3 regions of the Mesorhizobium sp. M0136 genome follow, and region 1 is predicted to be linked to each of the others. Evidence: predicted binding sites of a transcription regulator. Region 1 holds the regulator's gene; each other region holds the start of a gene.
What was found. Region 1 encodes LexA, which represses DNA repair genes until DNA is damaged. Its sites were predicted from a motif close to TGTTCNNNNTGTGTTCNG; they were not measured.
Positions count from the first base shown of each region.

Region 1 (3,279 bases):
GTTGGCGTGCGCGCCGGCATTCCCGAGGAGATCAACGAAGCGATGCGACGTACAGGCATCTACCACATCATCTCCATCTCGGGGCTGCATATGGCGTTGGTCGCCGGCACCATCATGGCGCTGCTGCGCGGCGCCTTTGCGCTGTTTCCCGACTTCTCATCGCGACGGCCGGTCAAGAAATATGCCGCAGCCGCCGCGCTTTTTTCGATTGCGGCGTACCTCGTCTTTTCCGGCATTGTGGTGGCGGCCGAACGCAGCTTCATCATGCTGGCGGTGATGCTCATCGCCGTGCTGTTCGACCGGGCCGCGCTCACCATGCGCAATCTGGCGATCTCGGCAATCGCGGTCATCGTGGTGTCGCCGCACGAGGTGGTCGGTCCGAGTTTCCAGATGTCCTTCGCCGCGACGGCGGCCCTTGTCGGCGCCTATGCCGGCTGGTCCGATTACCGCGCCGGCAGGGCCACCACGCCGCCGCCCCGGCGGTCGCCGCTACGCTTGGCCACGCGAAAGGTCCTGCTGGGCATGGGCGGCCTGGCGATGACCTCGATCATTGCAGGGAGCGCCACGGCGCTTTTCGCCATATGGCATTTCCAGCGCGTAGCGCCGCTCAGCCTGTTCGCCAATCTGGCCATCATGCCTATCGTCTCGCTGGTCGTCATGCCCTTTGCCGTGCTCAGCGCGCTGGCGATGCCGTTCGGCGCGGATGGGCCTTTCCTCTACGTGATGGGCAAGGGGCTGACGGCGATGATCGCCCTGTCCGGGTGGATCTCCGAGCGCTCGCCAATCGATGCGGTTGGGCTGATTTCGCTGAGATCCGTCCTTTTGGTGACGATCGCCCTTGTCATTGCCAGCATGGCGACGACCTGGTTGCGGCTCGCGGCACTTCCTTTTGCGCTCGCCGGCTTGCTAACGACAACCCAGACGCGCGTACCCGACGTATTGATCTCGGAGGACGCACGGCTGGTCGCGCTGCCGATCGGCAGCGGTGAGCTCGCGGTCAACCGGGCACGCCCGAATGAGTTCACCATCGACAACTGGAAACGCGCGCTCACATCAGAGGCTATCGTCGCGCCGGAAACACCTGGAAAGAACGATCCGCAATTCGACATTGCCGATCCGGCCGACCTACCGCCGGGCATGCCGTTCATTTGCACGGACGGTCTCTGCCTCGCCAGGCATCCATCCGGCGCATTGCGCAAGCCAAGGACCGCGATACCGCACGGCCAGCCTGCGCCTTCGCCAGCTTGATCGTCATCGACGACGCCACCGCCCATAATCCCTGCTACTACGACCGGCTGGTCCTCGTCGTCACCAAACGGCAACTGGCGCGCGCGGGAAGTGCGGCCGTCTATTTCGATCCACAAGCGGCAACACGCGCCGAAATCCGCTTCGCCGTCGAAAAATCATACCGGCCCTGGCACGTGCAGCGGAAATTTTCACGCGCGGCGCGCGGCCTGCCGCCATACCGCAGGGCCGACAATCCAAAAGCCAGCACCAAGGGCGCAACTCAGTAGCGGCGGATCAGCCCAACGAGCTTGCCCTGCACCTTGACCCTGTCTGGTCCGAAGATGCGCGTCTCGTAGGCCGGATTGGCGGCCTCCAGGGCGATCGAGGCGCCCTTGCGGCGGAACCGCTTCAGCGTCGCTTCCTCCTCGTCGACCAGGGCCACCACGATCTCACCGGGGCTCGCCGTATCGGCGTTGCGGATGATCACCGTGTCGCCGTCGAAAATGCCAGCCTCGATCATCGAATCGCCTTTGACCTCGAGCGCATAATGCTCGCCGCCCATGATCATATCCGGCGGCACCGAAATCGAATGCGTCTGGTGCTGGATAGCATCGATCGGCACACCAGCGGCGATGCGGCCCATTACCGGGATCGAAACGGCGGCGACGACATCGTCGTCATTGCCGGCTGCAGGGACGCGCGACGATGTGGGCTTGCCCTGCCGAGGGGCACCTTGCCCAAGACTGCCCTGGATGACACTCGGCGAGAACTTGCGTGCCGCATTGAGGCCGGGGGCGATCGAGTCAGGCAGGCGTAGTACCTCCAGCGCACGGGCCCGGTTGGGCAAACGGCGAATGAAGCCGCGCTCCTCCAGCGCCGTAATCAGTCGGTGGATTCCGGATTTGGAAGCCAGGTCGAGCGCTTCCTTCATCTCGTCGAAGGAAGGTGGGATACCGCTTTCCTTCAACCTTTCGTGGATGAACATAAGCAGTTCGTGTTGTTTGCGTGTCAGCATAGCGACCCCCAACAGAATCAGAAAACAAACCCAGAACAGACACTATCTGTTCCAGTTGTGTTCCGCAACTGTTTAAAGTTTAATGAATGCGTTAAGGCTCGGGAAACAAACGACGTCCCCTACCGGCGTACCGTATTTTCACCGCCGCGAGCCTCATCCCCTTGATTCTGCTTTCGTTTGCGCCGTTCTGGCCTCCTTGAAGGCGGCACTGGCATCGGCCGTCGGTCGGCAAAGGGCACGGAATTGAACCCGTATCGACTGTGCGGTTTGGTCAATGCACCGTGAACGAAACGAACTCAAAACGCCAACCTCGGGCTAACTCCAGGTTTCCACCGCCTGGTCAGGCTGCTTCTCGCCGGTGGAGCCTTGCTACGCGCTATCCGGTAATGGAAGAACAGTTGATGCGTGTCCGGCGTTGCGTTGGATTTTTTGAGGGAGCAGGCAAATCATGACGGGAATTCCCGATCTCGTGGCCGTAAAGGCGATGGATGCCGCGGATCCGCTGCGCGCGATGCGCGACCGCTTTGTCTTGCCGCAAGGAGTGATCTATCTCGACGGCAATTCGCTAGGAGCTGCTTCACGTGCCGCCTTCGATGAATTGCGCAAGGCCGCGACCGAAGAATGGTCGCATGATCTCATCCGCGCATGGAACACGGCCCGCTGGTTCAACATGCCGCTTGAACTTGGCGACCAGCTCGGGCGCCTGATCGGTGCCGCGGTCGGCCAGACGGTGGTCTGCGACACGACGTCGGTCAACATCTACAAGCTGCTGCACGCGGCCATGGCCATGCGACCGGAGCGGCAGGCCATCGTCGCCGAGGGCGATAGTTTTCCGACAGACCTCTACATGGCTGAGGGTGTGGTTTCGACGCGAAAAGATGCGCTGCTGCGCCTCTCGGGGGTCGACGCGCCGACCATCGAGGAGCTGATCGACGATCGCACCGCCGTGGTGCTGGTCAACCACGTCAACTACAAATCGGGCGAACTGCGCGACATGCCGGCTCTGACGCGCAGGGCCCAGGAAGCCGGGGCGATGA
Region 1 covers NZ_JAMYTP010000004.1:130,927-134,205, forward strand. Annotated here, with positions in the region: partial or broken gene NKJ35_RS06120 (ComEC/Rec2 family competence protein) at 1-1,514, shown strand, start outside; gene lexA (transcriptional repressor LexA) at 1,508-2,242, opposite strand; gene kynU (kynureninase) at 2,691-3,279, shown strand, end outside.

Region 2 (3,279 bases), on a different contig from region 1:
TCGTAACGCAGGTCCTCGTCGCGATATTTCGAGCGCGTGCCGCAGCCCAAGGCCTGGATCAGGTCGGATATCTGCTGGTTGCCGGCAAGCTTGTCGCTGCCGGCACTGGCGACGTTGAGGATCTTGCCGCGCAGCGGCAGCACCGCCTGGCTGGCGCGGTCGCGCGCCTGCTTTGCCGAACCGCCGGCCGAATCGCCCTCGACGATAAAGAGCTCGGCGCCGGCGGCGGCATTCTGCGTGCAGTCGGCGAGCTTGCCGGGCAGGCGCAGCTTGCGCACCGCACTCTTGCGCGACACTTCCTTTTCCTGGCGGCGGCGCACCCGTTCGTCGGCGCGCGCGATCACCCATTCGAGCAGTTTCGAGGCCTCCTGCGGATTGTCCGCCAGCCAGTGGTCGAACGGGTCGCGGATGGCGCTTTCGACGATGCGGATCGCCTCTATCGTTGCCAGCCTGTCCTTGGTCTGGCCGACGAATTCCGGTTCGCGGATGAACACCGACAGCATGCCCGCCGCCGAGATCATCACATCCTCGGATGTGACGATCGAAGCGCGCTTGTTGCCGACCAGGTCGGCATAAGCGCGCAAGCCGCGCGTCAGGACGTTGCGGAAGCCGGCCTCATGCGTGCCGCCTTCGGCGGTCGGAATGGTGTTGCAATAGGAATTGATAAAACCGTCGCCGCCGAACCAGGTCACGGCCCATTCGAGCGAACCGTGACCGCCCTGCTTGTCGCTCTTGCCGGCGAACATCTCACGGGTGACCTGGAATTCGTCGCCGAGCGAGGCTTTCAGATAATCCTTGAGGCCGCCCGGAAAATGGAATTCGGCCTTGGCCGGCGTCGTGTCCTTTTCCCTGATCAGGGAGGGATCGCAAGTCCAGCGGATTTCGACACCGCCGAACAGATAAGCCTTTGACCGCGCCATGCGGTAGAGCCGCGCCGGCTCGAAAGCAGCACCCTTGCCGAAAATCTGCTCGTCTGGATGGAAGCGGATCTTCGTGCCGCGCCGGTTATGCACGTCGCCGAGCTGCTCAAGGCCGGTCACCGGAACGCCTCGTGAGAAGCGCTGGCGATAGAGCTTGCGCCCAATCGCGACCTCGACCTCGAGATGGTCGGACAGCGCGTTGACGACGGAAACGCCGACACCGTGCAGGCCGCCGGACGTCTCGTAAACCTTACTGTCGAACTTGCCGCCTGAATGCAGCGTCGTCATGATGAGTTCAAGCGCCGGCTTCTTGAATTTAGGGTGGGGATCGACCGGAATGCCGCGGCCGTTGTCGGTGACTGACAGATATCCGTCGGCGGAAAGCTCGACATCGATGAAGGTCGCATGGCCTGCGACCGCCTCGTCCATCGAGTTGTCGATGACCTCGGCGAACAGATGGTGCATCGCCTTGTCGTCGGTGCCGCCAATGTACATGCCCGGGCGGCGGCGCACCGGCTCCAGCCCCTCCAGCACCTCGATGTCGGCGGCACTGTAACTCTCGCTGGCGTCGCGGGGCGCCGGCCGCTTCGCCGCCTGCACCAGCGGATCGGCCGGGCGCGCGGCGGCGCGAGCCGGTTGCGGCTGCTTGTCCAATTTGGCGAAAAGATCGTTGTTGTCGTCCATGCCGGTCCTGGATTCCGATGCTGCGAATCACCACCCGATACTGCCACGCTTTTCGCGGGCAGGCGACGGAGGTTCCTGTTACGTTCGAGGATAGAGCCTCTTACTGCAAAACCATTCGACAGCCAAGCGGCGGAAATGGGGTCGAAGCTTGGAGCATCGACGCTTTGTATACCTTGTCCGAAGGTTACGCCGGAAGACTGGCTGAAAAAACGGTATTTGCGGACTGTCGCTGACCTAGAATGCAGCGGAACCCTCACGAGGCTGTCGCGTACGCATGTTGGATTACAGTTCGCTCCTGCTCGCGGCGGCGCTGTCGGGCACGTGCCTCAGCATCACCATGTTTGCGATCTGGTTCAGCGCGCCACAGGCACGCTTTGTGCTGACGGTAGCGTGCGGCATTCTCGTGCTCGTCGCACATGTGGTGTTGTTCTGGCATTACACCAGGGATCCAAGCCTCTGGCTTTGCCAGATCGTGCTTGCGCCTCTCAGCCTCGGTTTCCTGATTATCTGCCTGTCGGCCATGCAATATCTCGGCATAGGCGATTACAGGCGCGCCATCTTGCCGACCTTGGTTGCGATGGCTGTTTGCGCGGGCGCGACGTATCTCGGGTTTGATGGTGTCGGCTTCATCGTCACCTACGCGACGGTAACGGCGCTGCTCTCGCTCATCGGGGTGATGTTCTGGATTGAGGGTGGTCACGATCGACGGATATTGCTGGTCGTCTCGTTCCTGAGCGGCGTCTGTGCGCTGTCGTTCGGACTTTGCGGCGCGGTCCTGCTGGTCAAGGGGCAATGGGTGCTGGGTGTTGCGCCCGACAATTGGGCCGAGCGGGTGAATTCCGTCGTGGCTGTCGCCTGCATGACCGGGCTCGGCGCATTGACGCTCTCCCTGCACCATTTGCAGGCGCAGATCGAATTGAAGGCCGAGACGATGACCGATCCATTGACCGGGCTTATGAACCGGCGGGCGTTGACGGCACTCTACGGCGAGCGGGTCTTCGGTCCGTTCATGTCCGTCGCCATGTTCGACCTCGACCATTTCAAGAGGACGAACGACGTTTTCGGTCATCCGGTCGGCGACCAGGTTCTGCGCCGCTTTGCCGCCGTCATCAGGAAATACGCCAGGACCGGCGTCGACGCGTTCCGGTTGGGCGGCGAGGAGTTCGTGCTCGTCATGTCGCGGATGCCGGAAGAGAAGGCCTATGACATTGCGAGCAAGATCAGCGTCGCCTTCGGCACGGAAGTCGTGGCCACACAACTTGGTCCGTTGCGAAGCACAGTCAGCGGCGGCATCGGCTTTGGCGGAACAAACGAAACCGGTCTCGACGATGTGCTGGCCGAAGCCGACGCAGCACTCTATGCGGCAAAGCGCGCCGGGCGAAATCGCGTGGTCGTTCGGGACCGGGCGAGCAAGGCCGACGGGCCGGCCTTGCGTTCTGCCTGATTGGGGTTTCTAGCTTCTTGTTAGACCCATGATCTTGTCGGAAAACCGGATTCCACTTTTCGGAATCATGATCTATTCCGCCGCACCCAGATATTCCGACAGCGGCGGGCAGGAGCAGACAAGGTTGCGGTCGCCGGCGACATTGTCGATGCGTGACACCGGCGGCCAGTACTTTGCCGCCGTATCGGCATCGCCGGCGGGGTAGGCCGCCTCCAGACGCGAATAGGGATG
Region 2 covers NZ_JAMYTP010000037.1:7,959-11,237, reverse strand. Annotated here, with positions in the region: gene parE (DNA topoisomerase IV subunit B) at 1-1,604, opposite strand, end outside; gene NKJ35_RS28580 (GGDEF domain-containing protein) at 1,879-3,048, shown strand; gene gcvP (aminomethyl-transferring glycine dehydrogenase) at 3,121-3,279, opposite strand, start outside.
Region 2: the regulator LexA is predicted to act here: its motif matches at 1,675-1,692, upstream of parE (DNA topoisomerase IV subunit B).

Region 3 (3,279 bases), on a different contig from region 1:
GAGAGCGTCGAGCGAAGCAGTTTCAGCCGTTCTACGCGGCCGCCGATTTCGGCCTCGCACCATGCACCGGGAAAGGGCGACAGGCCGCGAATCTGGTTGTGCACGTCGCCAGCAGGTCGCAGCCAGGCTATGCGAGTCTCCGATTTATCGATTTTCTTGGCGTAGGTCACCCCCACCTCCGCCTGTGTGGTAAATGTCAGCGTATTTCGCTCCAGCCGCTCCAGCGCTTGCACCATCAGCGCAGCACCGAGAGCCATCAGCCGGTCGTGCAGATCGCCGGCCGTCATGTCGGGTCCAATGGGACATTTTTCAACCATTGCCACCGGCCCGGTGTCGAGGCCTTCCTCCATCCGCATCACCATCATGCCCGTTTCGGTGTCGCCGGCCATGATGGCGCGCTGGATAGGGGCAGCGCCGCGCCAGCGCGGCAACAACGATGCGTGGCCGTTGAGGCAACCGAGCCGCGGCGCCTCGAGAATGGGTTTGGGCAGAAGCAATCCGTAGGCGACGACCACGGCGACGTCGGCGTGCAAGGCGCGGAACGCCTCCTGCTCCGCCTCGCCCTTCAGCGACACCGGCGTCCGCACCTCGACGCCCAACTGATCCGCCTCGCGCTGCACCGGCGACGGCGTCAGCTCGAGCCCGCGCCGGCCGCCGGCGCGCGGCGGCTGCGTATAGACGGCGGTCAACCCGTGCCCGGCCCCGGCAATCGCCCGCAGCGTCGGCACGGAGAATTCGGGCGTACCCATGAAGATGACACGCAGGGGCATTCGTCGACCCCTATCCCACCATCTTGCCCGGCGCCTTGTCCCTGGCGAGCTTTTTGAACTTCTTGACCACCATGTCGCGCTTCAGTTTTGAGATGTGGTCGATGAACAGCACGCCGTTGAGATGGTCGATCTCGTGCTGCAGGCAGGTCGCCATCAGCCCCTCGGCCTCGATCTCCTGCAGCTTGCCGTCGCGATCGAGATATTTCACCCGCACCGCGGCGGGGCGCTCGACTTCGGCATAGTAATCGGGGATCGACAGGCAGCCTTCCTCATAGACCGAACGCTGGTCGGAGCTTTCAAGGATTTCGGGATTGATGAAGACGTGCGGCGCCGGCGTCTCGTCCTCCTTGGCGAGGTCGATCACCAGCATGCGCAAGGGTTCGCCGACCTGGATCGCTGCGAGGCCGATGCCGGGCGCGTCATACATGGTGTCCAGCATGTCGCCGGCCAGTTTGCGCAAATCGCCGTCGACACGCTCGACCGGTTTTGAAACCTGGCGCAGGACGGGATCGGGGAGGATGATAAGCGGCTTGATCGACATGGCGTCTCACCTAAGACCTCGCAGGAAAAGCGTCAACCGGGACGGCTTCGGGTCGTTCACGTTTTGATCTGTGCCGGCAGACCGAATCATCTATGCTGTCGGCATGAACGATCTGGCCACCATCCTGTCCGAACCTGTCGCCCGCCTCGGCGCCACCACGCTCACGCTCGGCCAAGCCCTGGGTTTCGGCGCAATGCTGTTCCTCGGACTGTTCGTGGCGCTCGTCGTTGCGCTCTGGCGATCGGCCAAGGCGCGTGCAGTGGCGGCCGCCGAAGCCGCCGACCACGCCCGCGACGCCGAGGTGCGGATGGCCGGCATCTTGGCAAGCCAGGCGGAAATGCAGGGCCGCATGGGCGCTATCGCCGAAGTGTTCGGGGCGCGCCAGGCGGAACTGACTCAGTCGATCGGCCAGCGCCTCGATGCCATGACCGGCCGCCTGGGCCAGACCATGACCGAGCAGACGAGATCGACGCATGAGAGCCTCGCCAAGCTGCAGGAACGGCTGGCGGTTATCGATATCGCGCAAGGCAATATCCAGTCGCTGGCCGGCCAGGTCGTGCAATTGCAGGCGATCCTTTCCAACAAGCAGACGCGCGGCGCCTTCGGCCAGTCGCGCATGGAGGCCATCGTCGCCGACGGATTGCCGCACGGCGCCTATGAATTCCAGGCTACCTTGTCGAATGGCAGCCGGCCCGACTGCCTGGTGAAGATGCCGAACGGCGCGCCGTCACTTGCCATCGACGCAAAGTTTCCGCTCGAGGCGTGGAATGCCATCCGTGCCGCCGAAGGCGCCGACCTGCAGAAGTCGGCCGCACAGGCTTTCCGCCGCGACATCGAGGTGCATGTCCGCGATATTTCCGAAAAATACCTGATCCAGGGCGAGACGCAGGACACCGCCTTCATGTTCGTGCCCTCGGAATCGGTGTTCGCCGAAATCCATGAGAATTTCGAGGCCGTTGTCCAAAAGGCGCATCGATCGCGGATCGTCATCGTCTCGCCATCGCTTTTGATGCTGTCGATCCAGGTCATTCAGGCAATCCTCAAGGATGCACGCATGCGCGAGCAGGCGCACCTGATCCAGGGCGAAGTCATCCGGCTGATGGAAGACGTCTCCCGGCTCGACGAGCGGGTGCGTAAATTGCAGACGCATTTCGGTCAATCGGCCAAGGATATCGAGGACATCCTTGTCTCAACATCGAAGGTGACCCGGCGCGGACAAAAGATCGAGGCGCTGGAGTTTGGCGTGCAGCCGGCGGAGGATACCGCTGGTTCGAATGGCAGCGGAGCAAAAGCGGAAAGCAGCGCGCGTGTCGCCGATTCGAAAACCGGGCAGTTGAGGCTAAGGGTCGTCGAAGGCGACGATTGAGAGCTACGCCGGAACCGGAGGCTTCACCCGGATCTGGCGCTACTGCTCCTCGATGACGGTCGTGCCTTCGAATTCCGGCAGCCAATGCAGCGCCGAGCGGTGCCAGATCTGCTTTCTCGGCACCAGTTGCTCGCGCTGCCGTGCCGTGCCGACCCTGATGCCGTAAACCTTCGGTCCCTCGCCCGCCGACGTGGCGTAGAGATGCGAGCCACACTCACCGCAAAACGCCTGGGCGCGCTTGGCGCCGCTCGAACCGGTCTTGATGTAGATTTTCGGCTTGCCCTTAGTGATCCTGTAATTGTCCTCGGACGCCGGCACGGTGACGCGAAAGGCCGTTCCGGTTAGCTTCTGACAATCGATGCAGTGACAAATGGTGGTCTTTTCCGGATCAACCTCGGCCTCGTAAGTGATGGCGCCGCAATGACACCCGCCGTCGATTTTCATCTTCGTTCCTCCCGAGCTTTTGCCTGCGATCATAGCCGGGACTGCCCAATGGCGCATCGATTTCCTCAAGTCATTTTCCTTAGGCCGGTTCTTGTCCGGATGCCCCGCCAAGGCCTTGCTCCGGCGTTCCCAGGTGCCGGTGGTCTGAGGCTTGACGA
Region 3 covers NZ_JAMYTP010000010.1:66,833-70,111, forward strand. Annotated here, with positions in the region: gene fmt (methionyl-tRNA formyltransferase) at 1-764, opposite strand, end outside; gene def (peptide deformylase) at 781-1,311, opposite strand; gene NKJ35_RS14240 (DNA recombination protein RmuC) at 1,415-2,677, shown strand; gene NKJ35_RS14245 (GFA family protein) at 2,717-3,121, opposite strand; partial or broken gene NKJ35_RS14250 (cation diffusion facilitator family transporter) at 3,230-3,279, opposite strand, start outside.
Region 3: the regulator LexA is predicted to act here: its motif matches at 1,365-1,382, upstream of NKJ35_RS14240 (DNA recombination protein RmuC).